2 regions of the Gordonia sp. HS-NH1 genome follow, and region 1 is predicted to be linked to the other one. Evidence: riboswitches for the same ligand, from Rfam matches in the RefSeq annotation. Region 1 holds a riboswitch; the other holds the start of a gene.
What was found. Region 1 has a riboswitch for cobalamin ahead of AMD30_RS21425 (FecCD family ABC transporter permease). Riboswitches for the same ligand answer to the same signal wherever they lie in the genome.
Positions count from the first base shown of each region.

Region 2: another riboswitch for cobalamin. It lies ahead of AMD30_RS06495 (CbtB domain-containing protein); the one in region 1 lies ahead of AMD30_RS21425 (FecCD family ABC transporter permease).

Region 1 covers NZ_LIYC01000047.1:1,187-6,001, reverse strand. Annotated here, with positions in the region: gene AMD30_RS21445 (helix-turn-helix domain-containing protein) at 1-116, opposite strand, end outside; gene AMD30_RS21440 (excalibur calcium-binding domain-containing protein) at 155-427, opposite strand; gene AMD30_RS21435 (alpha/beta hydrolase) at 613-1,497, shown strand; gene AMD30_RS21430 (L-lactate dehydrogenase) at 1,501-2,454, opposite strand; cobalamin riboswitch at 2,574-2,755, shown strand; gene AMD30_RS21425 (FecCD family ABC transporter permease) at 2,803-3,882, shown strand; gene AMD30_RS21420 (ABC transporter ATP-binding protein) at 3,879-4,709, shown strand; gene AMD30_RS21415 (ABC transporter substrate-binding protein) at 4,792-4,815, shown strand, end outside.
Region 2 covers NZ_LIYC01000005.1:184,019-188,833, reverse strand. Annotated here, with positions in the region: gene AMD30_RS06500 (ATP-dependent helicase) at 1-3,172, opposite strand, end outside; cobalamin riboswitch at 3,189-3,356, shown strand; gene AMD30_RS06495 (CbtB domain-containing protein) at 3,394-3,630, shown strand; gene AMD30_RS06490 (CbtA family protein) at 3,672-4,502, shown strand; gene AMD30_RS06485 (histidine phosphatase family protein) at 4,516-4,815, shown strand, end outside.

The DNA of each region.
Region 1 (4,815 bases):
GACATCGACGCGATGCGGGCGAGCGTGGCCACGTCGAGATCGTCGGCACAAGCGCGGTCGATGGCGTCGCGCGCGCTCAGCAACCGTCGGTTCTCGGCCTCGCGCGGGGTGAACATGTCACCCAGTGTCGCCGATGTTCGGCGCTGACGGTTGATCAGCGTTTCTCGCAGGCGATCCCGTCCTTGTCGCGATCGCTCTCGCTGTTGGCGTCGTAGAGAGCGTCGTCGACGGTGAACGTCGTGACCGGGGTGCCCGACGTCGAGTCGACGGCACCCGTCTGGCCCACACCATGCGGATGATCGGCGTTGAGTGCTGAGCAGTTGGCGTAATCGGTCGCCGCCGATGCGGGTGCCGCCACCATCAGCGGGGCGACCGTCATCGACGCCGCGGCCAGGAATCCGAGGACCATCTTTCGCGAGCAACGCATCGTGCTTGACCTTCTTCTGTGTGTCCCCCGACACCTCATCGTGACGAGGTGACCTTACGGGGTCACGTTGTCGACAAGCGCGCTCATGGCGAAGATTGGTCCGGCCGACGGACAGGCGGGCTGTTGTCTGACAACGCGTGTTGATACAGTCCGCCCGAGAAACGCACACGACCAGCGGGGGAACAATGATCAGGAACGACGTCGAGTTCGATTCGTCGGGGACGACGTGCCGGGCCTGGTGGTACCGCCCCGACGGCTCCGCCCCCGCACCGGTGATCGTGATGGCACACGGCCTCGGCGGGGTGCGGCAGATGCGGCTCGACGCATTCGCCGAACGGTTCACCGAGGCCGGATACTCCTGTCTGGTCTTCGACTACCGCCACTTCGGGGACAGCGACGGCGAACCGCGCCAGCTCCTGTCCATCCGCCGCCAGCTCGACGACTGGGCCGCGGCGATCGCCTTCGCACGACGCCTCGACGGCGTCGACTCGTCACGAATCGTGTTGTGGGGCACCTCTTTCGGCGAAGGACATGTCCTCGTGGCTGGTCGCCGCGACGGTCGGGTCGCCGCAGTGATCTCCCAGTGCCCGTTCACCAGCGGGATCGCGTCGACCGCCGCGCTGGGTGTGGTGTCCGGCGCGAAGGTGACCGTGCGCGCGCTCGCCGACATCGTCGGGTCGGCATTCGGCCGGCCGCCGGTGACCGTGGGGCTCGCGGGCGAACCGCGAACCGCGGCGCTGATGACGGCCCCGGACGCGGTGTCGGGATATCTGCCGCTCATCCCCGAGGGCCTCGAGCTGCCCAACGAGGTCGCCGCCCGGGTCGGCCTGACGATCCCGTTGCACTCCCCCGGCCGGGCGCTCAAAGACCTCGACTGCCCGACCCTGCTGTGCGTGTGCGACGGGGACACCGTGGCTCCCGCGCGCCCGACGGTCAAATACGCGCGCCGCGCGCCGCGGGCCCGGGTGATCCGGTATCCGGTGGGCCACTTCGACATCTACGTCGGCGACGACTTCGAGCAGGTCGTCGCCGACCAGCTCGAGTTCCTGCGCGCAAGCGTGCCCGTCTAGGTCCTACAACCCGAATCGCGCCTGCATCGCTCGCAGCGTCTCCGCCGACGCCAGCAGTCCCGCGCGTTCCGAGTCCGACAGCGGGACGTCGAGCCGGGTCTGCGCACCGCCTCGGTCGACGACGGTCGGCAACGACAGGCACACACCCTCGAGCCCCTCGATGCCGTCGGCGCGTGTCGACACCGGCAGCACCCGGTGCTCGTTGTTCACGATGGCTTCGACGATCCGCGTCGCGGCGAGCCCGATGGCATAGTTCGTGGCACCCTTGCCCTCGATGATGGTGTAGGCGGCGTGCACGACCTCGTGGTGGATGCGTTCGCGCGCAACGGCATCCAGCGCCGGCCGGCCGGGCAGCGGTGTCCACGACGTCAGCGGCACCCCACCGATCGTCGCCGAACTCCACAGCGGGATCTCGGTGTCGCCGTGCTCGCCGGCGATGTAGGAGTGCACGCTCTGCACCGCCACGCCGCAGTGCTGTGCGAGGAGGAATCGCAACCGCGACGAGTCGAGCACGGTGCCCGAACCGAAGACCTGGCTGGGTGAGAGACCGCTGATCTCCTGAGCGGCGTAGGTGACGATGTCGACCGGATTCGTGACCATCACATAAATGGCGTCAGGGGCCACCTCCAAGACACCCGGGAGGATGGCGCGGGTCAGACCTATTGTCGCCTCGGCCAATTCGAGGCGGGACTGGCCGGGCTTCTGCTTCGCACCCGCGGTGAACACCACGACGTCGGCGTCCGCGCACACCGACACGTCGTCGGATCCGATGATGTCCGCCCGCGGGACGAACTCGAGTCCGTGGGACATGTCGAGCACTTCGGCGGTCACCTTGGCCGCGTTGATGTCGAGGAGCGCGATCGTCCGCGCCACCCCGCGGATGAGGGATGAGTAGGCGATCGCGGTACCCACCGCACCCGCCCCGATGATGGCCAGTTTCGTGTCTCGTGCATTCATCGGTTCACCGTTTCCGCCGTCACGTCGCCAGGTCGTCGCGTCCAGCCTAGGCGGTGTCACCCGGGATGTCCGGGCACGGCGACCGACCCGCGCCGCGCCCGGCTCGGGTGGATGTTGATAGCCTCACGACCGAGAACGGTCGCACCTGCACGCGCGGGTGCCGGGGAACCTGGTGCGAATCCAGGACTGGCGCGCAGCGGTATGGGGGACGGAACCGGCACGAAGCCACTGGGGAGACCCGGGAAGGCGCCGGTTCCGGACGAACCCGAGTCCGAATACCCACCGCTCTCGCTCGAGTCCACCGTGTATCTCGCGCACAGATACCCAGACCGTAAGGCCGTACCCGCCGTGTCCCGTCGTACCGTCGGCACGACCGAGATCGCCACCGCTCCGCCGGTTCGGCGACTCCGTTCGACGCCGCTAGCCGCAGTTCTGCTCGTCCTCACCCTCCTCAGCATCGCCCTGGCCACGGCGTTCGGCGCCGAGACCATTCCCGTCGCCGACGTGTGGCAGACCGTCGTCGGTCGCCTGACCGGTGCGGAACCCGACACCGCGCACGCCGTGATCATCTGGGATCTCCGTCTCCCCAGGTCCGTCCTGGCCGCGCTCGTCGGCGCCGGCCTCGCACTGGCCGGCGCTCTCATGCAGGCCCTGGTCCGCAACCCGCTGGCCGAGCCCTACCTGCTGGGCGTGTCGGCAGGTGCGGCAGTCGGGGCCACCGCCGTCATGACCCTCGGTGTGCTGGCCGGCCTCGGGGTGTGGTCGCTGTCCGGCGGGGCGCTTCTCGGCGCACTCGCGGCCACCGTCACGGTGTACCTGGTCGCCCGCGCGCAGGGCGGGTTGACCGCGCTGCGACTCATCCTCTCCGGCGTCGTGTTGTCGTCGGCCTTCATGGCGCTCTCGTCGCTGCTCGTGTTCACCGCCGCCGATCCGCACGCCGCCGACAACGTGATGTTCTGGATGCTGGGCAGCGTCGCCGGCGCCACGTGGGCGAAGGTGCAGATCGCGGGGGTGGTCGTGCTGGTCACCGTGATGGCGATGCTCGCGATCCATTCGTGGCTCGACGCCTACGCGGCCGGCACGGACACCGCGACGTCACTGGGGGTACCGGTCCGCGCGATGCGCAACGCGCTGTTCGGGATTCAAGGCGTCCTCGTCGGCGTCCTCGTCGCGGTGGCGGGCGGGATCGGTTTCGTCGGGCTCATCGTTCCCCACGCCGCCCGGTTGCTCGTCGGCGCCACCCACCGCGCGATGCTGCCGGTGGCGGTCTGCGGCGGGGCGCTGTTCCTGGTGTGGGTCGACGTCATCTCCCGGGTCGCCGCCGCGCCTCGGGAGATGCCCCTCGGTATCGTGACGGGGCTGATCGGCGCACCGATCTTCCTGTTCCTCATGGGTCGACGCCAGTACGTGTTCGGCGGGGGCTCATGACCGTCGCACCCCGACACCCGTCGATGGCGTTGCGCGCGAACGCACTCGCGTGCCGGCGAGGCGGGCGCGTCATCCTGCGCGCTGTCCACCTCGACGTCCCGGCGGGCACCCGACTGGCGATCGTGGGTCCCAACGGCTCGGGCAAGACCACCCTGCTGCGCACGCTGTGCGGTCTCGAACGCCCGGTCGCCGGCACCATCGACGTGGGCGGCGACGATCTGCACCGCATCCCGTCACGGCAACGCGCGCGGTCGATCGCGGTGGTCGGTCAGGAAGAACAGCCCTCCGCCGAACTGACCGTCGCCGAAGCGGTCGGACTCGGCCGGACCCCGTACCGGTCGGCCTGGTCCACGGGGAGTTCCGACGACTCGACGGTGGTCGCCGACGTGCTGGCGCGGGTCGGCCTCGACGGCTGGGGCACCCGCTCGTGCACCACCCTGTCCGGCGGCGAACGCCATCGCGTCGTGCTCGCCCGTGCACTCGCACAGCAGACCCCGATCCTGGTGCTCGACGAACCCACCAATCACCTGGACGCCGCCTGGCGCCTCCGGCTGATGGACATCCTCGACGAACTCGACGCCACCGTCCTCGCGGCGATGCACGACCTCGACCTCGTGCTACGCCACTTCGATTCCGTCGCAGTGGTTTCCGATGGTGGTGTGGTCGCCCACGGCCGACCTGTCGAGGTCTTGACGCCGGATCTGCTGGCCAACGTCTTCGAGGTGTCCGGGACTGTCGTCACGCACCCGTCGACGGGTCTGCCGCACCTGCTGCTCGACACCCCGTCCTCATCTGTGCCCCGAACCCGCCTGTCCCCCGAGCTCTGACGAAAGTCACCCCGTGAGAGGAAAACCCTTGAGTACACGTACCTTCCGAATCCACCCGACCCTAGGCGTCCTGGTCGCCGCGTTGACCCTGGGCGCTGTCACCGCC
Region 2 (4,815 bases), on a different contig from region 1:
CGACGCGTCGTTCCGCGGCGAGGCGGTTCAGGGTGTCGCGCACGACCCCGGTGGCGACACCCAGGGCCGCGGCGGCCTCCGGGACGGTGAACGGGCCGTGGGTGCGGGCGTAACGGCCGATCAGGTCCCCGACCGGATCGGGCACCGGTTCGAGGTAGGCCGCCGGGATGCCGAGCGGCGCCGGAACCCCCAGCGCGTCGCGGAGGCGGGCGGTGTCGTCGATCGCGGCCCACAGGGCGCGAGCGTTGTGGTTCACCGAGATGATCTGCCCGACGCGGTGCAGTTCGGTGAGCAGTTCGGGCGCGGGAGTCTCGCCGCGGTACCTGGCCGCGACCTCCTCGGTGGTGAGGGGCCCCAGCCACCGCAACAGGTCGACGACGTCCTCGGCGTCGCGGGCCTGGCGTTCGGGGGACAGGCGCTGGAGCCGGGCGATCACCTCGGCGATGACGGCCGGGTCGAGCAGTTCCCGCAGGTCGACGCGTCCGAGCAGTTGTGCGAGCAGGCTGGTGTCGAGGGAGAGTGCGGCCGCTCGGCGCTCGGCGAGCGGAGCGTCGTCGGCGTACATGAACGCCCCCACGTACCCGAAAAGCAGCGAGGCGGCGAAGGGAGACGGGCTCTGTGTCTCGGTCTCCACGACCCGGATCCGGCGCGTGCGGATGCGGGTCAGCAGATCGAGGAGCGCGGGGAGATCGTAGACGTCCTGCAGGCATTCGCGAACCGCCTCGAGCACGATCGGGAAATCGGGGAACTTCGATGCGACGGACAGCAGTTGCGCGCTGCGCTGCCGTTGTTGCCACAGCGGGGCGCGCCGCCCCGGATCCCGTCGGGGCAACAGCAGTGCGCGTGCGGCACATTCGCGGAACCGGGACGCGAACATCGACGAGTCGGCGAGCCCGTCGGTCACGAGTTGCTCGACCTCGTCCGGGTCGAGGAGGAACATGTCCGCTCCGGGTGGGGCGTCGTCGGTGTCGGGCATGCGCAGGATGATGCCGTCGTCGGAGGCCGTGGTCGCGCCTTCGATCCCCAGCGTCTCCAGCAGCCGCTGCGAGATGGCACTCGCCCATGGTGCGTGGACACGTAAACCGTAGGGGGAGTGCAGGATCACTCGCCAGTCGCCGAGCTCGTCGCGAAACCGTTCGACGACCAGCGTGCGGTCGGTGGGCAGGTGGCCGGTCGCCTCGCGCTGTTCGGCGATGAGTGTCGCGAGGTTGGTGCGGGCGTTCTCGGTCAGTCCCAGGCGATCCGCGTGGTCGTCGAGCTTCCCGGGATCGGCGATCGACTGGGTGAACGCGCCGATCGCGGCCCCGAGTTCGGCGGGTCGTCCTTTCGCGTCGCCGATCCAGAACGGCAACCGGCCCGGCTGACCGAACGCGGGCGAGACCAGGACGCGGTCGTGGGTGATGTCCTCGATTCGCCAGCTGGTCGCCCCCAGGGCGAACACATCGCCGACCCGCGACTCGTAGACCATCTCCTCGTCGAGTTCGCCCACGCGAGTGGCCTTCTCGCCGACCATGAACACGCCGAACAGGCCGCGGTCGGGGATCGAACCGCCCGAGGTGACCGCGAGGCGCTGGGCTCCGCGGCGGCCGGTGATGACTCCGGCGTCGCGGTCCCAGTTGACCCGGGGGCGCAGCTCAGCGAACTCGTCGGACGGGAAACGTCCCGCGATCAGGTCGAGGGTCGCGTCGAAGACGCCTCGGCCCAGTTCGCGGTAGGGCGCCGCTCGCCGCACCACGTCGTACCAGTGGTCCACCTCGAGGTCGTCGACCGCTGCGGCCGCGATGGTCTGCTGGGCGAGGATGTCGAGGGGGTTCTGGGGAACCTTGATCTCCTCGATCGCCCCGTCGAGCATCCGGCTGACGGTCACGGTGCAGTGCAGCAGGTCGGTGCGGTGCTTCGGGTAGAGGATGCCCTGGCTGATCTCGCCAACCTGGTGTCCCGCGCGACCGATCCGCTGCAGTCCGCTGGCGACCGACGGCGGCGACTCCACCTGGATCACGAGATCGACCGCGCCCATGTCGATACCGAGTTCGAGTGAGCTGGTGGCCACCACGCACGAGAGTCGTCCGGCCTTCAGGTCGTCCTCGATCTGGGCGCGCTGCTCCTTGCTGACCGAGCCGTGGTGTGCGCGGGCGAGCACCGGCTCCGCGCCGGAGCTCGCGCCGCTGCCCATCACGAACGCCGGGGCACCGCCGGCGACCGACGGATTGCCGGTCGGTTCGGCCGGTTCGCCGTGGCGTTCGGCGTGGATCTCGTTGAGCCGGGCGGTGAGTTTCTCGGCCAGCCGTCGCGAGTTGGCGAAGACGATCGTCGCCCGGTTGGCCTCGATCTGGTCGACGATCGAGGCCTCGACGTACGGCCACAGCGAACCGGCGGTCGGCGAGAACGCGTCGTCCAGCGCGGCGGGATCGGCATCGGACACCGGGGGCGGGATGTTGGCCATGTCCTCGACGGGGACGTCGACGCGCAGGTCGAACGTCTTGTCGGCTTTGGGTTTGACCACCTGACACGGCGCGGCGCCGGACAGGAACCCCGCCACCACCCCCGGCGGACGGACGGTCGCCGAGAGTCCGATCCGCTGGGCGGGCTTGTCCAACAGCTCGTCGAGGCGTTCCAGGGTCAGCGCGAGGTGAGTGCCGCGTTTGGTCGCGGCGACCGCGTGCACCTCGTCGACGATGATCGCCTCCACACCGGTGAGGCTCTCCCGCGCGGCCGAGGTGAGCATCAGGTACAGCGACTCCGGGGTCGTGATGAGGATGTCGGGTGGGGTCTTGACCAGGGCGCGCCGGTCGGCGGCCGAGGTGTCGCCCGAACGAACGCCCACGGTGATGTTCGGCTCCGGGAGATTGAGTTCCTGGGCGGCGCGGGTGATGCCGGTCAACGGCGCGCGGAGGTTGCGCTCGACGTCGACGGCCAGTGCCTTCAGTGGCGAGATGTAGACGACCTTGGTGCCCGCGGGACGGCTGTCGGGGTCGGCGGCGAGCCGGTCGAGGGCCCAGAGGAACGCCGCCAGGGTCTTGCCCGACCCGGTCGGCGCGATGACCAGGGTGTTCGCGCCGTCGGCGATGGAGGTCCAGGCGCCCTTCTGCGCGGCCGTGGGCGAGGTGAACGCGCCCGTGAACCATCGTCGGGTGGGGGCGGTGAAGCGGTCGAGCACCGAAGCGCGGGGCATCTCTCCACTATGTCGCACGCGTACGACAGGACGCGGTATACAGTCATCCCACGCCTGTACGGGGAATCCGGTGAGAGTCCGGAACGGTCGCGCCACTGTGAACGCTGCCCATCGACGCGGTCGACGTTTCGACGGTGACGGGGAGACGTGAGTCAGGATGCCGTGCCGGCGTGCATCATATCCACGGACTCTCCGACGCGAGATCGGCGAAAGGACCCACCATGACAGCTCCTCGTACCACCGCGGTTGCACAGGCCGCACCGGCCCGTGCCCTGGCCGTACCGAACCTCTCGGTCGCGAGCACCGCCCTCTGGCTGAGCCTGACCGTGCTGTTGGCCGGACTCGCCTACTACTTCCTCGGGTACGACCAGGGTGTCGTGTCCGTCTTCGGTTCCGACACCCACGTGCACGAGTTCGTGCACGACGCCCGTCACTTCCTCGGCTTCCCCTGCCACTGAGCCGGCCTCGCCGGCCACACCGACAGGAAGTCGAACTCAATATGGAAAAGAAGTTCATCGGCGCCGGCCTGCTCGCAGGTCTGATCGCAGGAATCGTCTCGTTCGTGTTCGCCCGGTTCTACCTCGAGCCGGTGGTCGGCAAGGCCGTCGACTACGAGGGCGCCCGATCGGAGGCTGAGGAGGCGCTGGCCCACGCTGCCGAGCCGGGCGGCCACACCCACGGTGAGGGCGGTGAGCTGTTCACACGCGCGATGCAGGAGAACCTCGGTGCCGGCGTCGGCAACGTCGTCTTCGCCCTGTGTATGGGTGCGTTCTTCGCGGTGGCGTTCACCGTGCTGTGGAGCTACCTCGGCAGCCGTCACCCGGCCACCGATCCGCGAGCGGTCGCCGGCGCGCTGGGCGGGATCGGTTTCGTGGCCGTGTTCGCCGTGCCGTTCTTCGCCTACCCGGCGAACCCGCCCGCCGTCGGCGACGACGAAACGATCGGCGAACGAACCGGGGCCTTTCTCACCATCACCGTCGCGTCGGTGATCCTCGCGATCGCGGCGGTCGTCCTCGCACTCTGGCTGCGCCCGCGGATCGGCGGATTGATCTCGGCGGTCGCCGGCACCGCGGCCTACCTGGTCGGGGTCGCGATCGTGCTCGCGTTCTCGCCGTCGTTCAGCGAGGTCCCCGAACCGGTCCGCAACGACGCCGGCCAGATCGTGTTCCCCGGTTTCCCCGGTGACGTGATCGGAGATTTCCGGGTGTACGCGATCGCCAACCAGGTGATCCTCTGGACGGTCCTCACCGTTGTCTTCGCCTTGCTTCTGGGGGCGATGGCGCGATCGCGGACCGCCGATCGCGCACCGGCGGTGTCCTCGCAGGGCTGAGGCGATCGGTCACATGGACATCATCACCGCCGGTCGCACCGGCCCGAATCGGTCGGTGCGATTCGGCGGTGATCCGGTCCTGGACGAGCGCGGCCGTTCATCCGTCCTGCGGCTCGCCGCGTCGGTGACCCGATCCGTCGACACCTGCGGGCCGGAGGTCTCGACCCGGGAGACCGCCGAGTTGCTCGGTTCGACACCAGACCTCGTCGTCGACGACGCGCTGCGGACCCTGGACGTCGGGACGTGGGCGGGCCGTACCCCGGAGGACATCGATCCGGCCGAACTCGGCGGGTGGTTCGCCGACCCGGGAGCA